Regions from separate parts of the Phascolarctobacterium succinatutens genome, predicted to be linked through region 3. Evidence: a T-box and tRNA genes for the amino acid it is inferred to sense, from the RefSeq annotation. Region 3 holds a T-box; the other regions hold tRNA genes.
What was found. The T-box of region 3 lies ahead of leuS (leucine--tRNA ligase). A T-box ahead of a tRNA ligase gene usually reads a tRNA of that ligase, here a tRNA-Leu.

Region 1: it encodes a tRNA-Leu, which carries the amino acid that the T-box ahead of leuS (leucine--tRNA ligase) is inferred to sense. The anticodon was not compared.
Region 2: it encodes a tRNA-Leu, which carries the amino acid that the T-box ahead of leuS (leucine--tRNA ligase) is inferred to sense. The anticodon was not compared.

Annotation. Positions count from the first base shown of each region.
Region 1 is NZ_CP097284.1:907,080-913,337, reverse strand. Features, by position in the region: gene M5E81_RS04350 (IS30 family transposase) at 1-772, opposite strand, end outside; gene M5E81_RS04345 (helix-turn-helix domain-containing protein) at 1,185-1,826, opposite strand; gene M5E81_RS04340 (DUF3990 domain-containing protein) at 1,789-2,481, opposite strand; gene fic (protein adenylyltransferase Fic) at 2,652-3,257, opposite strand; tRNA gene M5E81_RS04330 (tRNA-Leu) at 3,372-3,460, opposite strand; tRNA gene M5E81_RS04325 (tRNA-Cys) at 3,497-3,570, opposite strand; tRNA gene M5E81_RS04320 (tRNA-Gly) at 3,579-3,653, opposite strand; tRNA gene M5E81_RS04315 (tRNA-Phe) at 3,658-3,733, opposite strand; tRNA gene M5E81_RS04310 (tRNA-Asp) at 3,739-3,815, opposite strand; gene M5E81_RS04305 (hypothetical protein) at 3,881-4,561, opposite strand; gene M5E81_RS04300 (amidohydrolase family protein) at 4,563-5,453, opposite strand; gene M5E81_RS04295 (uracil-xanthine permease family protein) at 5,487-6,258, opposite strand, start outside.
Region 2 is NZ_CP097284.1:187,857-194,114, reverse strand. Features, by position in the region: gene ilvB (biosynthetic-type acetolactate synthase large subunit) at 1-264, opposite strand, end outside; gene ilvN (acetolactate synthase small subunit) at 294-833, opposite strand; tRNA gene M5E81_RS00970 (tRNA-Leu) at 1,154-1,238, opposite strand; tRNA gene M5E81_RS00965 (tRNA-Lys) at 1,331-1,406, opposite strand; tRNA gene M5E81_RS00960 (tRNA-Gln) at 1,409-1,484, opposite strand; tRNA gene M5E81_RS00955 (tRNA-His) at 1,526-1,601, opposite strand; gene M5E81_RS00950 (RidA family protein) at 1,745-2,119, opposite strand; gene sdaAA (L-serine ammonia-lyase, iron-sulfur-dependent, subunit alpha) at 2,145-3,032, opposite strand; gene sdaAB (L-serine ammonia-lyase, iron-sulfur-dependent subunit beta) at 3,043-3,708, opposite strand; gene M5E81_RS00935 (HutP family protein) at 3,718-4,158, opposite strand; gene M5E81_RS00930 (sodium:solute symporter family protein) at 4,208-5,650, opposite strand; gene M5E81_RS00925 (TIGR03905 family TSCPD domain-containing protein) at 5,927-6,166, shown strand; gene M5E81_RS00920 (magnesium transporter CorA family protein) at 6,242-6,258, shown strand, end outside.
Region 3 is NZ_CP097284.1:728,963-735,220, reverse strand. Features, by position in the region: gene M5E81_RS03500 (IS30 family transposase) at 1-206, shown strand, start outside; gene M5E81_RS03495 (IS3 family transposase) at 272-1,159, opposite strand; gene M5E81_RS03490 (hypothetical protein) at 1,135-1,494, opposite strand; gene M5E81_RS03485 (endonuclease domain-containing protein) at 1,687-2,061, opposite strand; gene leuS (leucine--tRNA ligase) at 2,504-4,993, opposite strand; T-box leader at 5,054-5,250, opposite strand; gene uvrB (excinuclease ABC subunit UvrB) at 5,313-6,258, opposite strand, start outside.

The DNA.
Region 1 (6,258 bases), 180 kb from region 3:
CGCTTCCATTATCGCTAGTAATTGTCTTAAACACCTGACTGAATTTAGTACCATAGTATTCCTTTAGGTAAGCAATGCCTTCGTTAACAGCAAAGGATGTTTTACTAGTTATTTTCAGTGCGATATACTTGCGTGTTATACGTTCCACAAGAGTCAACACCACGTTGTCACTCTTGCTTTTACTTCCTATAACAGTATCTATTTCCCAATGACCGAATTCATTGCGTTCATCCACATTAGAATCCCTCTCGTCTATGCTGCGACCCATATGCTTCAGATTTTTCTTTATGCTGCGGGTTGTTCTACGTCTTCTTACCTTTAATGGAAGGTCAATGTTGCGCAATCTAAGCAGCATGGAATCTACATAGTTATAGAGAGTCTTTACGCACACAATTTCTTTGAGAGGAAATAGATGATTGTCTAGGGCATAGCCATGGCAGGCATCCAAAGACCAGTGTTCTTGCAATACTTTTCGAACAGTCCAAGTAACAAAATTACTTGTAAGAAATCTTTTAGACTTGCAAATACTGTTGCTATGGCTAGCAATATAGGCACGTTGAGCACGAGCAGCTCCATATCTACCGGTATGAGGATGAGCACCACGCTTGAGTTCATTCCTGATAGTATTTGGAGCACAGTTAAAATACTTTGCCAGCTGACGAAGAGAATACTGTTTAGAGCTGTCAGACAGAATTCCTTGTAATTCCCTGCGGTCTCCTAAAGAAAAGTGTTTACCTTTTTGATGATTTGTGATATCTTTGGTGTAGTCCATTGTGATTACTCCTTAGTTAGTTTTTGTGTAGAAACTTAATCTTAACACAAAGGTATCACAATGGACTATTTTTATTCAATTTTTCAGGTGTGCAATTTCATTATACAATGAGCCAAAAATTAAAAGCCCAGATTGACAATCTTAAAGATAAAAAGAACCTTAAGGTGCTAACTGACGAGGCCATAATTAAAGCCTTTAAACTTTTTGAATCTAAAATATGCTCACTTGATACTAACTCCGCCAAAAAATTGTTAGTCGAATTATTCTTAATCAAAGTTATTGTTACTGACAAAAACATTGAAATTATCCTAGATGCAGACAAAATTACTAATATGGTTATGGGCCAATAGCACATTGAAAGAATACCTGTTAAAAGGCTTTATTCTTGACACGGACCTTTAAAAAACAACTTTTAAACCTCAAGCAAATCCTCCATACCACAATTCAAGGCCTTAGCCAACCGCCAAACTGTCTCTGCACTAGCCTTATTGATATTCTTATGGCGCTGTTCATACATTTGGATGGAGCGAGAATTAACACCAGAAACTCTAGCTAGCTCATTTTGGCTTAATCCATTCGTACTTCTAAAGCTTTTAAGCCTTGTTTCTGGATAATACTCCTTCATTTTCGCATCAACTATATCCACGAATTTGCTAATGTCTGCTTCGTGTAAAGCATGATAGAGGCTTTTTAAATCGGCAAAGCTAATTGCCCTAAAAATCTCCCCGAATTTTCTGCAGGAGTACCATTGATAATAAGCTATCGCCCAACCAATCCAATATTCAGGAGACCGAGAAAATCTTGCCTCAGGTATTATTGGGATATATTTGCTGGTAGTTTCGTATACTATGTCTATGAGCACCTCTATGCCACTTTTTCCTTTAGTGTAGGCGGGCTCGCCATTGGCGATTTTTGTACTAATGGTGCTTACAACAAACATTTTTATAAAATCTTCTCCAGAGTAATGGCAAACATTGACGGCATAATCAAAAGCATCCCCTAACACAGCTTGGGCATTACTCAGATATATTTCTTGGTATGCGCGCATCGTCATTTTTTATGCCCCCTCTTATTATATCCTGTATATAGAGACCGTCATTTTCTTCTTCCAGTAGTTCCCAATACAATCGATTAGCTTCATCATCCCTATCCTTGCGCAATTGGTAGTAGCGCTCTCTTTCAGCTACGCTATAGCCTTGAAACTGCAATTTTGAAAAAGCAAAGCTAGATTTAACGACAATTTGCTCACCTAATTTTCCTAAGCGCATAGCCCTTGCTAATTGCTGAACCGAAATACCATTATTGATAAATGACTCTGCGTAATCAAAGTAGGAATCATCTGCTCTGTAGCCGATGATTAAGTCGTATGCATTCACGTTTACTGTAAAATTATCAATTAAGTACTGTTTAGCTCTTCTGGCCACAGGTGTTTTAACAGTGAAAAGACGATGTTCTACCAATATTGCTATCCAATTAAGAATAGTGTATTGGTGAGTATTAAGATTTAAAACATTTAAAAACTCTGTATCTAGCGTATAACAATTGGCGAAGCCATTGCGCATGGAGGACACAGCCCATTCCTTGGCTAAAGCTTCGCTAGCGGTGCAATAAAAACCCTGTCCGAAATCATTGTTTAAGCGACCTTTGCCATACTCCGGTTTTGCTATGATATTTTCAGAACCATGATAGATAGTTATAAGCTTATCCATAATTACCCCCTCTTTTATATCCTCATGGTTATTATATCACCAAAGTGATATAGATGCAATTGCTTTTGTGCTACTAATAAAATAAGAGCTAGGAGCGCGCTGTCTCCTAGCTCTTGTTTTTATCTTTATATATTTGTATTACCAAAGTGATATAGTTGTACTTTGCATCCTCACAGCTCTTCGGCCTTATAAGCATTGTAGCCTTCGATATGATAACTTACGTCTAGGCCCTTCATGTAGGTGAGGCGGTCAGCAATGTTATTGGTCAAAGCCTTGCCAAGCACATGCTTGATTTCGATATCACGAATGGGGCTCCGCTCCATAGCCAAAAGATAATCCTCTTTATCCACAATGGACCAGTCAATGCACTGCCCCAGCTCCTTTTTCAGCATATCATCCAGCCAAATGCGCATGCTGCGGCCATTACCCTCGCGAAAAGGATGAGCAATATTCATCTCCACATACTTTTCCACGATCTCGTCGAAGCTGCCCTGGGGCATGGCGTCCAAATGCTGCAGAGCCTCCCGCAGGTACATCAAGGGAGCAAAGCGAAAGTTACCCTTAGCAATATTCACATCACGAATCTCTCCCGCAAAGCTATAGATATCGCGAAAAAGATACTCATGAATGAAAGCCAGTGTCGAAAATTTCCCGGCCGGTAGATTCGCCAAAGCATCACTCTCAAATAGTTTTATAGCTTGCATTTTGCTGAGTCGCTCTTCTTCCTTGGCCAGCTCCGCAGAATTAGTAATGCCCAATTTATTTTCTATGGTCATAGGAATCTCCTTAGTCATCTTGAGAATACAAAAAAACTGATTGACTCTCTAAGAATTCAATCAGCCTTCTTTACTTAAATCATTTATAAATGATAATAAGCGTATATCATTGTTTGGTGCCGCGGACCGGAATCGAACCGGTACGGGTATCACTACCCGAGGGATTTTAAGTCCCTTGCGTCTGCCAGTTCCGCCACCGCGGCAGACATAACTACTTAACACCTTTTAAGAAATAAAAATGGAGGCGACACCCAGAATCGAACTGGGGATAAAGGTTTTGCAGACCTCTGCCTTACCGCTTGGCTATGTCGCCTTAAAAGGTGGAGCGGAAAACGAGATTCGAACTCGCGACCCCCTCCTTGGCAAGGAGGTGCTCTACCACTGAGCTATTTCCGCAATATGGTGCCTCAGCACAGAATCGAACTGTGGACACAAGGATTTTCAGTCCTTTGCTCTACCAACTGAGCTACCGAGGCATGATTGGCGACCCGGATGGGACTCGAACCCACGACCTCCGCCGTGACAGGGCGGCATTCTAACCAACTGAACCACCGGGCCAATCAACTACGAATTACATTATACAGGCTTAAACCTATTTTGTCAACATCTTTTTATACTTTTTTTTAATCTTCCAATGCAGCCATCAGTTTTTCCTCTATATGCACCTGCAAAGCCTGCAGCTTATCCTCCGCCGGCACGTTGCCAAGCACGTCAAAAGCGTCTGTGGTCAAGGGCAGATGATTCTTGCGCATTTCCGCAAACAGCTCATCACGGAAAATATTATAGGAAAAGTATATCTGATTGCCATGCTTAAAATCAGTATAATCCAAAAAGATAAAGGAACCATTGATATAAGGCAAGGGATTATCGGGCGTAATATACAGCTCATAATCGCCTACCTGAGCAGGCAGCGTACGCCAATAGTCCCACTGCTCAAAATGCAGCGCTTTCGCTTCATACGGCAGCGTATGCACGGTTTTCTTATCCATGCTGGCCAGAATATCCGGCAAACTCTTGCGCATCATGTCAGCAAAATGCTCGCGGTCACGACAAAAGAAACGCACGTCGCGGAACGTATGCAGGCCAACGGTTTTTACCGGCACATAGTCAAATGTTTCTTTTGTATAAGTCAAATCAAGACGGCAGTGCGATGCTTCATGCACATAGGCTGCAATATTCAAAATCTGCCCGTTGATACCGGAGCCCGGCACAAGGGTATAATCACCGATTGCTGCAGGCAGATTGCGCACAAAGTCCCAATCCTTAAGCCCTGTCTCTATTTCTTTGATATCAGGCTGTCCCATCTCAACCTCCGCACTTTTCCAGCAGCTTGCCGATTTTACTGTAAATCCTTACTGCATTGTTATAAAATACATCCTCGTGATAGCATTCGGGAACAACGTGGCTAATCATCCAGATATACAGGGGAATATTTACAAGCGGCCAGTCGCTGCCATACATGATTTTTTCATAATTACCAAGATAATTCAGCCAAGTATGCAGCTGGCGCAAAAAGCCACGCTGTCTTTCGAGCAGCATCAGCGGTTTGGGATTGCCCTCCACCAGACCTGAAAGGTCAATGCATACGTTGGCGTTCTTGCAGGCCACCTCTGCCGCATCAGCAAACCAGGGGCAACCACAGTGCGCTATAACAAAGGTTACATCAGGAAACGCCACTGCCGCTTCATCAACAGTAAGCGGATGCGAATATTTCAAAAGACCGCTGGGCCAGGCTGTATCGCCTGTGTGAATTGCAACTGGCATATTATAGGCACGCGCCAGCTCAAACAGCGGCCAATGCCTTTTATCGTTGACATAGACAGCATTATAACCGGGATAGAGCTTGATGCCCAAACAATGCGGGTCCTTAATAAAGCGTTCAAATTCCTGCGCTGTTTTTTCCGCATTTGCTTCGGTTATAGCCTCGCTGTTTACACCCATGCAGTAACCCATGTTCTGCGGCTGATTGTAATGCGCCTCGTCAAAAGGCGCTGCAAGGTCAATCATGCGCGGTGTGACACCGCCGTATTTCGAAGACGTATAATTAGTGTTGCCCATAGCTACGGAAAAAGCGATATTGTTTTCTTCGCATATTTTCTGCCAGCAGGCCGCTGTATTTTCATAGCCTGCATTGGCTGCAACCTGCACAAAACCATCAACATTGTAATAATGCATATGGGCATCAATAATCTTCATTTGTAACCCCTCTTTATTTTAAAACACGTATCGTTATTCTTCTTCCTCTTTAGGCAGAATGATATTTAATACCATAGCCACGATAAAAACTACAGCTACACAGTTTTCTGCAAAAACATTCTTAATCAAATCAGGGAAAATCTTAAAAATTGCCGGTGTCTGAGTAAAGCCGATACCGATGCTGAGTGCCAAAGAAGCAATCGTTACATTACGGGTGTTGTAGCCGCAGTTGGCAATCATCTGCACGCCGCTGACTACGATAGAACCGAACATCATCAAGGTGCAACCGCCCAAAACAGCCTCCGGCAGAGATGCCAGCAGCACGCCCAGCGCTGGGAACAGACCTGCCATAATCATAATAACAGCGCCTGTCATGATAGCAAAACGGTTAACAACCTTTGTCATAGCAATCAGGCCTACGTTCTGGCTGAAAGAGGTAATAGGCAGGCAGCCGAAAACGGAAGACAAGCTGCTTACCAGACCATCGCAGACAATAGAACCGGAAATTTCTTTTTCTTTAACATCGCGGCACAGACCGATAGCAGTCATTGCGGAGGTATCACCAATGGTTTCGGTTGCGGAAACCAGGAAAATCAAAAAGAATGCAAAAATTGCATCGGGATGGAATTCCATGGTAAAAGGCATCAGCTGAGGAATAGCAATCAGCTTAACCTCAGCGAGCTTGCTCATGTTTACCATGCCCATAAAATAAGCAACTACATAGCCGACAATCAAACCAAAAAGCACGGAAAGCTGTTTATAGAAGGATTTGGCGAAAATATTGTAGGCAATGCAGCTTACCAAA
Region 2 (6,258 bases), 540 kb from region 3:
AAATGCCGTTGCCAGACCTGTGACCAGATTGGTTGCACCGGGACCTGATGTAGCTATACACACGCCAACCTTACCTGAAGCACGCGCAAAGCCGTCTGCCACATGTGTAGCACCCTGCTCATGCGCCGTTAATATATGTTGTATCGTACTTTGCCGTAATGCATCATAAAAAGGGAGAATCGCACCCCCGGGATATCCGAAAACCGTTGTTACCCCTTCTTCTGCCAGTATTCTGCACATAATCTCTGCGCCGCTTAACTGCATACGCTCACTTCCTTCCGCAAATCTATCTCTTATATTGCCGCATGACCATCATCCATCTGCGGCCATTCAAAACGTGATTTTTCCACAGCCAGCGACGTATCTCCGCGCTCTAAAGCAACAAGGCCGGTCTGTACCATTTCGGTTACGCCATATGGACGCATAACATCAACAAAAGCGCGCAGCTTGCCTTCATCGCCGGTAGCAACAAATATCAGTGACTCACCGGTTACATCCACGGCATGCGCACGGAACACTTCCGCCAGCTGCAGCAGCTCCGGACGCTTATTGCCGGCCTTTACCTTAACCAAAATCATACTGCGGGTAGCACTGGATTTAGGAGGCAACACCTTGACACGCTCTACCTCAACCAGCTTCGCCAGCTGTTTGGTAACCTGAATAATGGTCGGCTCGTCAGCTTCCATCGTCACTGTCATACGCGAGAACTCCGGGTTTTGCGTCGTGCCTACCGCCAGGCTGTCAATATTGAAGCCACGGCGTGAAAACATGCCTGCTACACGCATCAGTACGCCAGGCTGATTACGTACAACAATCGATAAAATTTGCTCCATATCTTTCCCTCCTGCAATAACATGTCTACAGCTCTGATGCTCTTACAAATCTGTCAGGCTTGCCGGCATCATATAATCAGTGTTTTTTTATTATTTCAGCAAGCAGTTTTTTTGTCAACAAAAAGTGTAATATTTGTATATTATTTTTTGATTACAGCTTATTAGTGTAAACACTATTACAGATTTCAGTGTACAAAAAAGCCCACGCAGCTATTGCCACGTGAGCAGTAAAACATCCAACAGCATTCTTTTGTTTAACAGTTGAAGCAAATAATCAAAAAGCTCACGTGACCATTCCACGTGAGCCTGATTTATAAAGTTGGTGCGAGTGACAGGAATCGAACCTGCACGCCGAAAGGCGCTAGATCCTAAGTCTAGTGCGTCTGCCAGTTCCGCCACACTCGCATATAAAATATTATATCATAACAAGAACATCTATGGCAACTGTCCATGTAAACAAAAAGCCGTCCTTCTTTCGAAGAACGGCCTTAAATTCGTGGTGATCCACCCGAGACTCGAACTCGGGACACCCTGATTAAAAGTCAGGTGCTCTACCAACTGAGCTAGTGGATCATTGGCTGGGGCGGCTGGACTCGAACCAACGCATGCGGGAGTCAAAGTCCCGTGCCTTACCGACTTGGCTACGCCCCAAGCTTATTAGTGGTTATTCAGATTTACCAAATCTGAAAAGGTGGGGTGACTGGTGGGAGTCGAACCCACGCGTAACGGAGCCACAATCCGCCGTGTTAACCACTTCACCACAGCCACCATCTTGTTTCCAAGCTGAATAGCTTGGCGACGAATAGTATTATACTATATTACCGGCACTGCGTCAATAGGAAAATTTAATTTTTATAAAAAATTTTACAGCAATCACCGGACATAGTCAAAAATTGCTTTGCAGCTGTCAATCAGCGGCGGGCAATAACTTCAATTTCTACATGAGCGCCTTTAGGCAGAGCTGCTACCTGTACAAAGGAGCGTGCCGGCGGCTCAATCTTAAAGGTTTTTGCATAAACAGCATTAATAGCATCAAAATTCTTGATGTCATCTACAAAAATAGTAGTTTTTACAACGTCCATGAATCTGAAACGTGCTTCCGTCAGGATAGCCTCAATATTGTCTAAAACCTGCTGAGTTTCAGCTTCAATAGAGCTTTGAACCATTTCACCTGTTTCCGGATTAATAGCAATCTGACCGGATACAAACAGAATAGAACCTGCCAATACAGCTTGAGAATAAGGACCTAAAGCTTTGGGTGCATTTGTTGTTGCAATAACTTCCATGATTAAAGTCTCCTTTGCTATTTTTTTATTTACGGGCAAAGTATTTTGCTGCCCACTCTATAGCCGAAGGCGTTGCGGCCATACCGCCGCCTGCGGTTTCCTTCAAAGCACAGGGAAGCGCATCCCCTACGCTCTTCATGGCATCAATTGCTTCATCAGCATTAATAAAGCTGCTGATTCCGGCCAGTGCCAGCTCTGCTGCCAACAGCGCCTGCAAAGCACAGGCTCCGTTACGTTTAATGCAGGGTACTTCTACCAGGCCTGCCACAGGATCGCAAACAAGGCCCAGCACGTTTTTAAAAACGACTGCTACTGCTGTACCAACCTGCTGCGGTGTGCCGCCCAGCATAGAAACAGCAGCACCTGCTGCCATCGCTGCAGCACTGCCGCATTCTGCCTGACAGCCACCCATAGCACCTGCCAGAGAAGCGCGCTCGTTGATTACCATACCGATACTGCCGGCAACCACCATACCGCGCTGCAAGGTTGCATCGTCTAGTCCACAGTGCTTTTTCAGTGCGAATAACACTCCCGGAAGCACGCCGCTGGCACCTGCTGTAGGAGCAGCAACTATACGTCCCATAGCCGCGTTGCACTCGCCAACTGCTGTAGCATAGATAACGGCATCTAAGGCCTTCTCGCCCAAAAGATTAACAAAGCCTTCGGCACCTGCGGCTGCAGCCAGCTTTTTGGCATCACCGCCGGTCAGACCGCTGTGCGAGCGGACACCGGTTAACCCATGCTCTACTGATTTCTCCATAACGTCCAGCATTTCCTGCATTTTCGCCAACAAATCTTCCTGACTGCATTCCAGCTCACGCATATTGTAGTCTATGAGAAATTCATCTAACGGCTGCTGCCATTCAGCAGCCTCTTTAATCCAGCTGTTCAAAGACAGCATTTCTTTCTTCATGCTGCACCCCTTACAAAACACTGGCGATAAAACGCACCGATTCTATCTGCTGCAGCGCGCTTATAAGATTGATAATCTCCTGCGGCACTGCCTCGTCACATTCAATAACCATAGATGCCATACCGCCCTTATCGCTGCGGAACAAGCGCATCGTAGCGATATTTACACCGGCATTGGCCAAGGTACTGGTAACCAGCGCAATAACACCTCTGGTATCAATATGCACTGTCAAAATAGCAGGCAAGCGTCCTGTAAGCTCCACTGGGAACCCGTCAATTTCCGTAACCTGTACCTGACCGCCGCCAACAGAAGAGCCGACGATATCACAACGGGCACCATTAGCTGCAGTCAGCTTAAAAAACACAGTATTGGGATGAGCCTTATTGCCCAAATCAATTTTATGATAAGAATATTCTAAGCCGTTTTTCTCCGCATAGCGGTCAGCCTGCGGAATGCGTTCATCATCCGGCAGCCAGCCCATCAGGCCGGCAAGCAGCGCCATATCCGTGCCATGTCCCTTATAGGTTTCAGCAAAGGAGCCATGCAGATAAATCTCTGCCTTTACCGGCTTACTGCCAAGAATACTGGTAGCCAAAAGTCCCAGACGGACAGCACCGGCAGTATGCGAGCTGGAGGGACCAATCATCACCGGTCCGATAATATCCAAAATACTCATAAAGCACCTCTATTCATCACTGGCCAGCGAACGATGTGCCAAGCCGACACACAGCTCATTGAGATTAAGCACGCCAACGCCCATATAAATAGCAACACAAAGATGCTCTCCGGCGCGGGCAATACCTATTTTACCGCCGACATTGAAGCCAAAGGCCTTAACCTTTACCTGTTCCAGTGCTTCGTGCGCCGCACCGGCCACAGCACCGGCACCCACATGAGATTCGGTTACAAGTCCCTGACGCTGCGCAGCCACTACGGCACGCTCGACAATTTTTACAATAGAAGGAATAAATTCACCGCCGAAATCAACAGCTGTTGAACGGATGCCATGCTCCGCTAAGCGTTCCTTTACATTCGTTTCCTCCACACGACTGGAGGTAAGTGCAATACGCAAGGCAGCACGGCCGATTTCGATGCTGTTGATGCAGCTTTTACCACATTCATGCATGTTAGTCACACCCCTCACAAAACAATTTTTATATCAGCAGGCGCAGAGATTATTCGTCCTTTTCAGGAACCTCTACAACCTCTTTGATTTTATTTTTATCCAGCATTGCTACCAACAGGAAGGTAATAATGCAGATAGGCCATTCAAAGTAAATTACTTCGTTGGCAAAAAGCGGTTTGATGCCTGCCAGCGGGCTGCCGGGAACAAACCAGAGAGCAATGCCGATAAGGCTCACCAATGTAGTCCAGAAAGCAGAGCTGCGACGGCACAGGCCGGGAGCGAACATCGTAAAGAAGAATACACAGGTCAGGCCGCAGGTCATAGACAAACCGGCAATCATCGTCTTAACAATGCCTGCCGCATTGAAGGCAAACCACAGAGTAATCAGGCCGACAGCAAAAACAGACAGACGATTGATGATGACAAATTTATTTTCCGCAACAGTAGGATTAATAAAGCGTTTGTAAATATCATTACTGAAGAGCGTAGCCGCACCCAGCAGAATAGTGCAGGCAGTAGATACATCCGCAGCCCACAAAGCAGCCAGAGTTACACCGCCGGCAAGAGGATCCAGAGTCATAACAACCTTAGGCATAGCAAGTGCAGCCTGCGCTACCGGCATTTCCGGATACATTGCCTTGCAGACAACGCCCAATACAGCGCAGATGAAGCCTACAGGGAAAATCATCAGGCCGGCCAGCACATAACCGTTACGGGCAGCCTTGGCATTTTTTGCACCGCAGGCAATCTGTACAGGACCCTGCGCGGTAATAGTCTGAGTAATCATAACGATAATCCAGCCGAGAATAGTAGCAAAAGCCAGGCCTGCTACCGGACTGCCCATAACCTCGGGGTTAGGCAGCTTACTGAGCACTGCATCCCAACCGCCTACGTTGGATACAGATTGAATTGCAGAGTAGATAATACCGATATAAATCAAGGTAACGCTGACAATATTTGCCAGACCGCTGGACCAAAGACCGCCAATCAGCGTAATACCGATAAATACCACGGCACTCATAATCATACCGCCATGGAAGGAGAAAATCTCCGGCAGCAGCGAGGACAAAATCGCACCGCCTGCCATGTACTGCAAAGCAGTAATAACGCACATAATGATAACCAGACCAATAGCAGCGATTGCACGGCCTTTAGTATCATAGTAGAACTCAAAGAATTCCGGAATAGTGGAAACCTTCATAGAACGCAGCTTGCCTGCTGCCAAAAGGCCCATAACAATAGCACCGATAGACCAGGCACCGTTATACCAGCCTGCTGCCAGACCAACACTGAAGGCACGCTGTGCTACGCCGACTGTAGAAGCAGCGCCGACTGCCAGACCGGTAACATTGACAGCTACCAGAATCGTGTTCAGCTTACGTCCGGCCAGCAAAAACGCTGTCGAACCCGAATCAGCCTTGTGCTTAACCCACAAGCTGATGCCAAAAAGCAACGCGATGTACACTACAACAATTACCAACTGAATAGACATAAAAACTACACTACCTTTCTTCCATGCTACAAAAGCATAATACTTGTGCTGTAAGAATATAAACCATGCTACCATCCTACAACGTACAATAATTTGTCTTATATTATACCAACTTTTTTTAGTAAATTAAAGCTCCCGCCAAAACTTTTCTGCAGCGGGAAATTTTTTGAAATAAAATTTACGTAAAATCTTTCTTGCGCAAGCGTAAGAAAAAGGATTTTATTTATTTTTGTCGAATTGTCTAATGTATGTTGTGATACAATGGAGGAAAGAAATATGTTTACTTATAAAACCATCGGAGTATGCTCCCGCGAGATTCATTTTGATATAGTTGACGGCAAGCTGCACAATGTAAGCTTTGACGGCGGCTGCCCCGGAAACCTGGCTGCTATCGGCAAGCTGGTAGAAGGCCAGGATGCCAAAGCAGTTGCTGATTTGCTCAAGGGCAATGACTGCCGCGGCCGCGGCACCAGCTGCGCCGACCAATTGGCCAAAGCTATCTCCGAGCATCTGTAATATATAAAGATTGTTGTGACGCAGACGGTGCTTTATATCACGCCTGACAGGAAAGAGGAAAGGAGGAACCCTACTATGTACAAAATTTTAAA
Region 3 (6,258 bases):
ACAGTTCTTGGGAAAGAGGCAGTAATGAGCGCCATAATGGTTTGCTCAGAAGATTCATCCGAAAAGGAAAGAGGATGGACAATTATAGCTACGAAGATATTATGTTTATCGCTGATTGGTGTAATTCACTTCCAAGGAAGATTCTGGGATATAAAACTCCAGATGAACTGTTTGACTTTGAGTTGGATAAGATCTATGCATCTTAATTTTCAAAAAGTGTGCAACTTCTTATTGCAATTTAGAAAAAAAATATACAACAAAAAATTATCTGTTAGTCAGATATCCGTTCGTAATGCAACTTGCGATATTGAGTTGGCGTCAGATAGTTTAACGAATAAGCTGGACGCTGTTCATTAAAGAAGTGAATATATTCTTTTACTTCATCTACAACAGGCCTTTCGCCTGTTACATGAAAATCGGTAAACATTTCTGCCTTTATCCAACCATTAATCGCTTCCATTGCTGCATTGTCGGTAGGTGTTCCGGCACGAGACATGGAATGAGTAATGCTATACATTGGCAACAAGTCGTTAAATGCCTTAGATGTGTAAACAGATCCTTGGTCTGAATGCAAGATCATTTCATATTCCGGATACTGCTTCTTTAAAGCAATTAAATCCTCCAGACCGCTAATATATGTCATACGGTCACCACGTTTGGAAGATAGAGAATGGCTTACAATTTCATTATTCCAAAGATCCATATACAATGTTAGCTCATAATAGATCCCTTTTACATAAAAAGCAGTCATATCGCTTACAATACATTGCAGTGGTCCGTCAATCTGTATTTCTGTCATAAGCAGATTAGGAAAAACACGGTATGAATCTCCTGGCTTTTTGTATTTATAATGCTTGGCTTGACTCTTAATGCCAGTGATTTTACAGCACTTATGTGCATATGCATCTGAAAGTACAAGACCAGTATCCAAACGAATCTTAGCGTTAAGCCAACGATACCCATGAGAAGGAAACTTAGCATGGTACTCTTTAAAAAGTAAAATATTGCTAAGCAGGCTCTTCATTCTTGTAGAAGGATGCGCAAGCTTCTTTTTCCAAGCATAGAAACTACTGCGCTGGATATTCATGGTTTCGCATATAAGTTTTACTGGAAATTCTCCGGAAAGCTCTAATACTACTTGGTATTCTTCTTGCCGTATAGAATTACTGTACCATCCCCTTTCACCGCATAGCCTTTTTTTAATCTGGCTTCTGCAATTCTTGCTTTAAGCAATTCACGAATTAATTCTTCCTTGGTCATGGATTGAAAGTCATCCGTATTTGCAGAAAGTGCTGGGGAATCGGGACGTATTATATTACATTTTTGTTGTTTACAATTTTTTGCAGGCAGGTTATTTGCATCTCTGTACATACGCATATAAGTGCGTGCTGTACCTTCGCAAATTTTATATAACTCTGCAGCTTGATAGCGAGTAATCTCACTGTCATATATTCGTCGACCAATGTCTAATTTTTCTTGTTTAGTGTATTTCATGGTAAACCTCCTGTTTAGACTGAAGTATTCCTTGTTCAGTGATATATATATTGGTGTATTCCATTATATATTATCTGTACAAAAAATACCCCCTCTGTGTCTAAAATAAGTTTACCACTTCACTATCCCCTCTCAGTCACCCTTACGGGTGACAGCTCCCCCCTAGGGGAGCCTCTTCTAAAGTTTTATTTCTTACGTTTTCATAATCAATTCCAACGCAGACACACCCTTCTCTATCTCATCACAAACGCTATTAAAATTTTTATCAATAGCATTATTAGGAAATCTTATTACTGTTATTCCCAAATCATTAAAATAAGCTGTCCTTCTTTCATCATATTTAGCATGCTTATCTTCGTAATGTTGACTCCCATCCAGTTCAACAATCAACTTAACATGTCCACAATAAAAATCTGTAATATATTTACCTATTGGCTTTTGTTTATACCACTTACACCTATGTTTTTGTAAAAAATCATACCATAGATGTTTTTCCTGTTTAGTCATTGCTCTACGCAATTTTTTCGCAAAATTCTTTGTTGCTCTATCCGATAAATTATTAAACATAATTATTCTCCTTTAGCTATTCTCCCCTCTCAGTTACCCTTACGGGTGACAGCTCCCCCCTAGGGAAGCCTCCTTTAAATTAATCGCTGGATAAACATCACAAAAAAACAAAAAGAGCCCCCAAGAATAACAATTACGTTATTCTCAGAGACTCTGAAAATGTAAGCGTTATTTAGTACTACTAAATAATGTCATTGCTGACATGCACTGCTTATTTTTTTGTCCGCGCTACAGTCTGCGGAAACTGCCTGTTGCAGGACAGCTGTAACTGCGGTGGTCGCGGTTAGTAATTAGTGGTTAGTGGCCAGTAATACTAAAGCTCGCGACAGATTTTATTTCTAATTTTATTTCTCCCCTCTTCTTGCTCGCTATCCGCTCGCAACGGGGATTCGTTCCACCATTTCACTTTCTCGCTTCGCTATTGCTCGCGACAAAGTGGGTGTCACTTCGCTACGATGTTTACCAGACGGCCGGGTACGCAGATAACCTTACGTACGGTTGCATCGCCGATGTGAGCCTGAACGTTAGCGTCAGCCATAGCAATCTTCTCCAGCTCTTCCTTGGTAGCTTCAGCCGGAACAGTCAGACGACCGCGAACTTTGCCGTTAACCTGCAGAACGATTTCTACATTGTCAACCTTCAGGGCTTCTTCATCGCACTCAGGCCAGCTTTGTTCATGTACGCTGCTGTTGGCATCGATAGCACCGCGCCACAGCTCTTCGGTGATATGCGGAACAAACGGGCTCATCATCTTGATAAGGTCGGAAATTGCTTCGTAAACCAGACCAGCATTCGGCTCTTTAGCAGCTTCTTTATAAGCATAGAGAGCGTTAACCAATTCCATCATAGTGGAAATAGCAGTGTTGAAGTTGAAGCGGGTTTCGATATCGTTGGTAACCTTCTTAATGCTGCTATGCAGTACACGGCGCAGGTCCTTATCTGCTTCGCTCAGGTTGCTGTGATCGTATTCGGTAACCTTTTGTGCCAGAACAGCTTCAAATGCTTGTACAATACGCCAGATACGGTTCAGGAAGCGGAAGGAGCCTTCAACGCCCTGGTCGCTCCACTCCAGCTCTCTTTCAGGAGGAGCAGCGAAGAGGATGAACAGACGCGCGGTATCAGCACCGTATTTGGAAAGAATTTCTTCAGGGGAAACAACGTTGCCCAGAGATTTACTCATCTTAGCACCGTCTTTGATTACCATGCCCTGAGTCAGCAGGTTGCTGAACGGTTCATCGTAATCAACCAGGCCTGCATCGCGCAGAACCTTTACAAAGAAGCGGGAATACAGCAGATGCAGAATAGCATGCTCAATACCGCCGATATATTGGTCTACAGGACCCCAATAGTTATTGAGCTCCTTGTCAAACGGCATCTTGTCGTTGTGTGCGTCGGTATAACGCAGATAGTACCAGGAGGAGCACAGGAATGTGTCCATGGTATCGGTTTCACGGGTTGCGTCAGCACCGCATTTCGGGCATTTGCAGTGAACAAATTCTTCGGAGGTTGCCAGCGGAGATTTAGCACCGGCATTGAAGCTTACGTCCTCAGGCAGGCGAACCGGCAGCTGGTCTTCCGGAACCAGAACCTCGCCGCAGTGCGGGCAATAAATGATAGGAATCGGAGCGCCCCAATAACGCTGACGGCTGATCAGCCAATCGCGCAGACGATAGTTTACACGGCGTTTACCGAAGCCTTCAGCTTCAGCCTTATCCATGATAGCGCTCATAGCCTTGTGCATTTCCATGCCGGTGAATTCGCCGGAGTTAACCAGCATGCCTTCTTTTTCTTCGTAAGCGCAGGTCATTTCTTCCAGCTTCAGCTCTTTGCCAATAGGGCAGATGGTAACGATTTTTTCAATGCCGTATTTGTCAGCAAACATCCAGTCACGTTGGTCACCAGTAGGAACGCCCATTACAGCGCCGGTACCGTAATCATACAGTACATAGTTGGTTACCCAGATTTCTACCTTGCGGCCGGTGAACGGGTTGATGCAGTATACGCCGGTGAATACGCCCTCTTTTTCGGATTCGCTGGAGGTACGTTCAATTTCGGACTGATTGCGTACACGCTCGCAGAAGGCGTTGATTTCGTCAGCCTTCGGATTGTTTTCGCAAATCTTTTTAATCAGCGGATGCTCAGCAGCCAGAGCCATGAAGGTTACGCCGTAAGCAGTATCCGGACGGGTGGTGTAAACAGCAACAGTATCGTTAAGTGCCGGGATTTCAAAGGAGAATTCCAAGCCTTCGCTACGGCCGATCCAGTTATGCTGCATGGTTTTTACGCGCTCGGGCCAGCCCGGCAGCAGGTCAAGATCCTTCAGCAGCTCATCAGCATAATCGGTGATTTTGAAGAACCATTGGCTCAAATCCTTTTTAACAACCTCATGGTCGCAGCGCCAGCATTTGCCGTCGATAACCTGCTCGTTAGCCAATACGGTGTTACAGGTGTCGCACCAGTTTACGGCAGATTCCTTTTTAACTGCCAGACCGCGTTTGTAGAACAGCTCAAAGAACCATTGAGTCCATTTGTAATAATCTTCCTTACAGGTGGTAACCTCGCGGTCCCAATCGTAGGACAGACCGAGAGCCTTCAGTTGGCGAGTCATGTTAGCGATGTTTTCCAGAGTCCATTTTTTAGGCGGAATATTGTGTTTGATAGCAGCGTTTTCAGCAGGCATACCAAAGGAGTCCCAACCCATCGGATGCAGAACGTTGAAGCCCTTCATGGTGCGGAAACGTGCGATTACGTCGCCGATGGAATAGTTACGAACGTGACCCATGTGCAGGTTGCCGGACGGATAGGGAAACATTTCCAGAACGTAGGATTTAGGCTTATCCTTATCCATCTCTACTTTAAAGGTTTTGTTTTCTTCCCAGTATTTTTGCCATTTAGCTTCAATATCATGGGGAGCATACTTTTCTTGAATCATTTCATTACCTCCCAGGTATTATAGTTGGTCGAAAATAAAAAATCCCCGACCTTAAAGAAGGTCAGGGACGAAAAATTCGCGGTACCACCCTGATTGCGGCTACAGCCGCCACTCAATTAGCCTTAACGCAGCATCACGTCCGCACATTTCCTTGCGGCTTCTTCACGGTGAGTTCATCTGCCCTAACTGCCGGCTCGCATCAACCGCCGACTTTCTGTAAGATACTGCAGACTACTGCTCCGCTTCACAGAATTTGAATAAAAATATATTGTATATTATATAACGCCAAACAGGAAAAGTCAAACTTCCGCATCGGCATTTATTTTTTCTTTTTCTTCGGCACCAGCTTCTGCCCCAGCTGTCCTTTGACGATAATCAGCTGGTCACGCAGCTCGGCCGCCGCCTCGAAATCCAACGCCTTCGCCGCCTCCTGCATCCGTCTTTCCAGCTCGCGGGCCAGCGTGTTCAGCTCCTTAGTTGATTTCTGCTTCAGCTTCTTACTGCTACCATAGGACGTTGCCTCCTCGGTGTCTGCCACCTTCGTCAGCTTAATCAGCTGGCGCTGCTCCTTGTAAATCGTCTTAGGCGTAATGTGGTGCTCCTCGTTGTACGCCTGCTGCTTTTCACGGCGGCGATTAGTTTCGTCTATCGCCCGCTGCATGCTGTCGGTAATACGGTCGGCATACATAATAACACGACCGTGAGCATTACGCGCAGCGCGTCCGATAGTCTGAATCATCGCCGTATCACTGCGCAAAAAGCCTTCCTTATCGGCATCCAGAATCGCAATCAGCGATACCTCGGGCAAATCAAGGCCTTCACGCAGCAGGTTAATGCCTACCAGCACGTCAAACTTACCGGCACGCAGGCTGTCGATGATCTCCGCTCTTTCAATCGTGGCGATTTCCGAATGCAGGTAGCGCACACGCACCCCTGCTTGCTTCAGATATTCCGTCAGGTCCTCCGCCATGCGCTTCGTCAGCGTAGTCACCAGCACACGCTCGCCTGCGGCGGCAACCTTGTTTATTTCGCCCAACAAATCGTCAATCTGTCCCTTAATCGGGCGGATTTCAATCTGCGGGTCCAGCAGTCCGGTCGGACGAATAATCTGCTCGACAACATTGTCCGCCTGCTCCAGCTCATACTTCGCCGGCGTAGCAGAAACATAAATCGCCTGCTTAATCTGTGCCTGAAACTCATCAAAGGTCAGCGGTCTGTTATCATAGGCCGAAGGCAGACGGAAGCCATGCTCCACCAGCATCTCC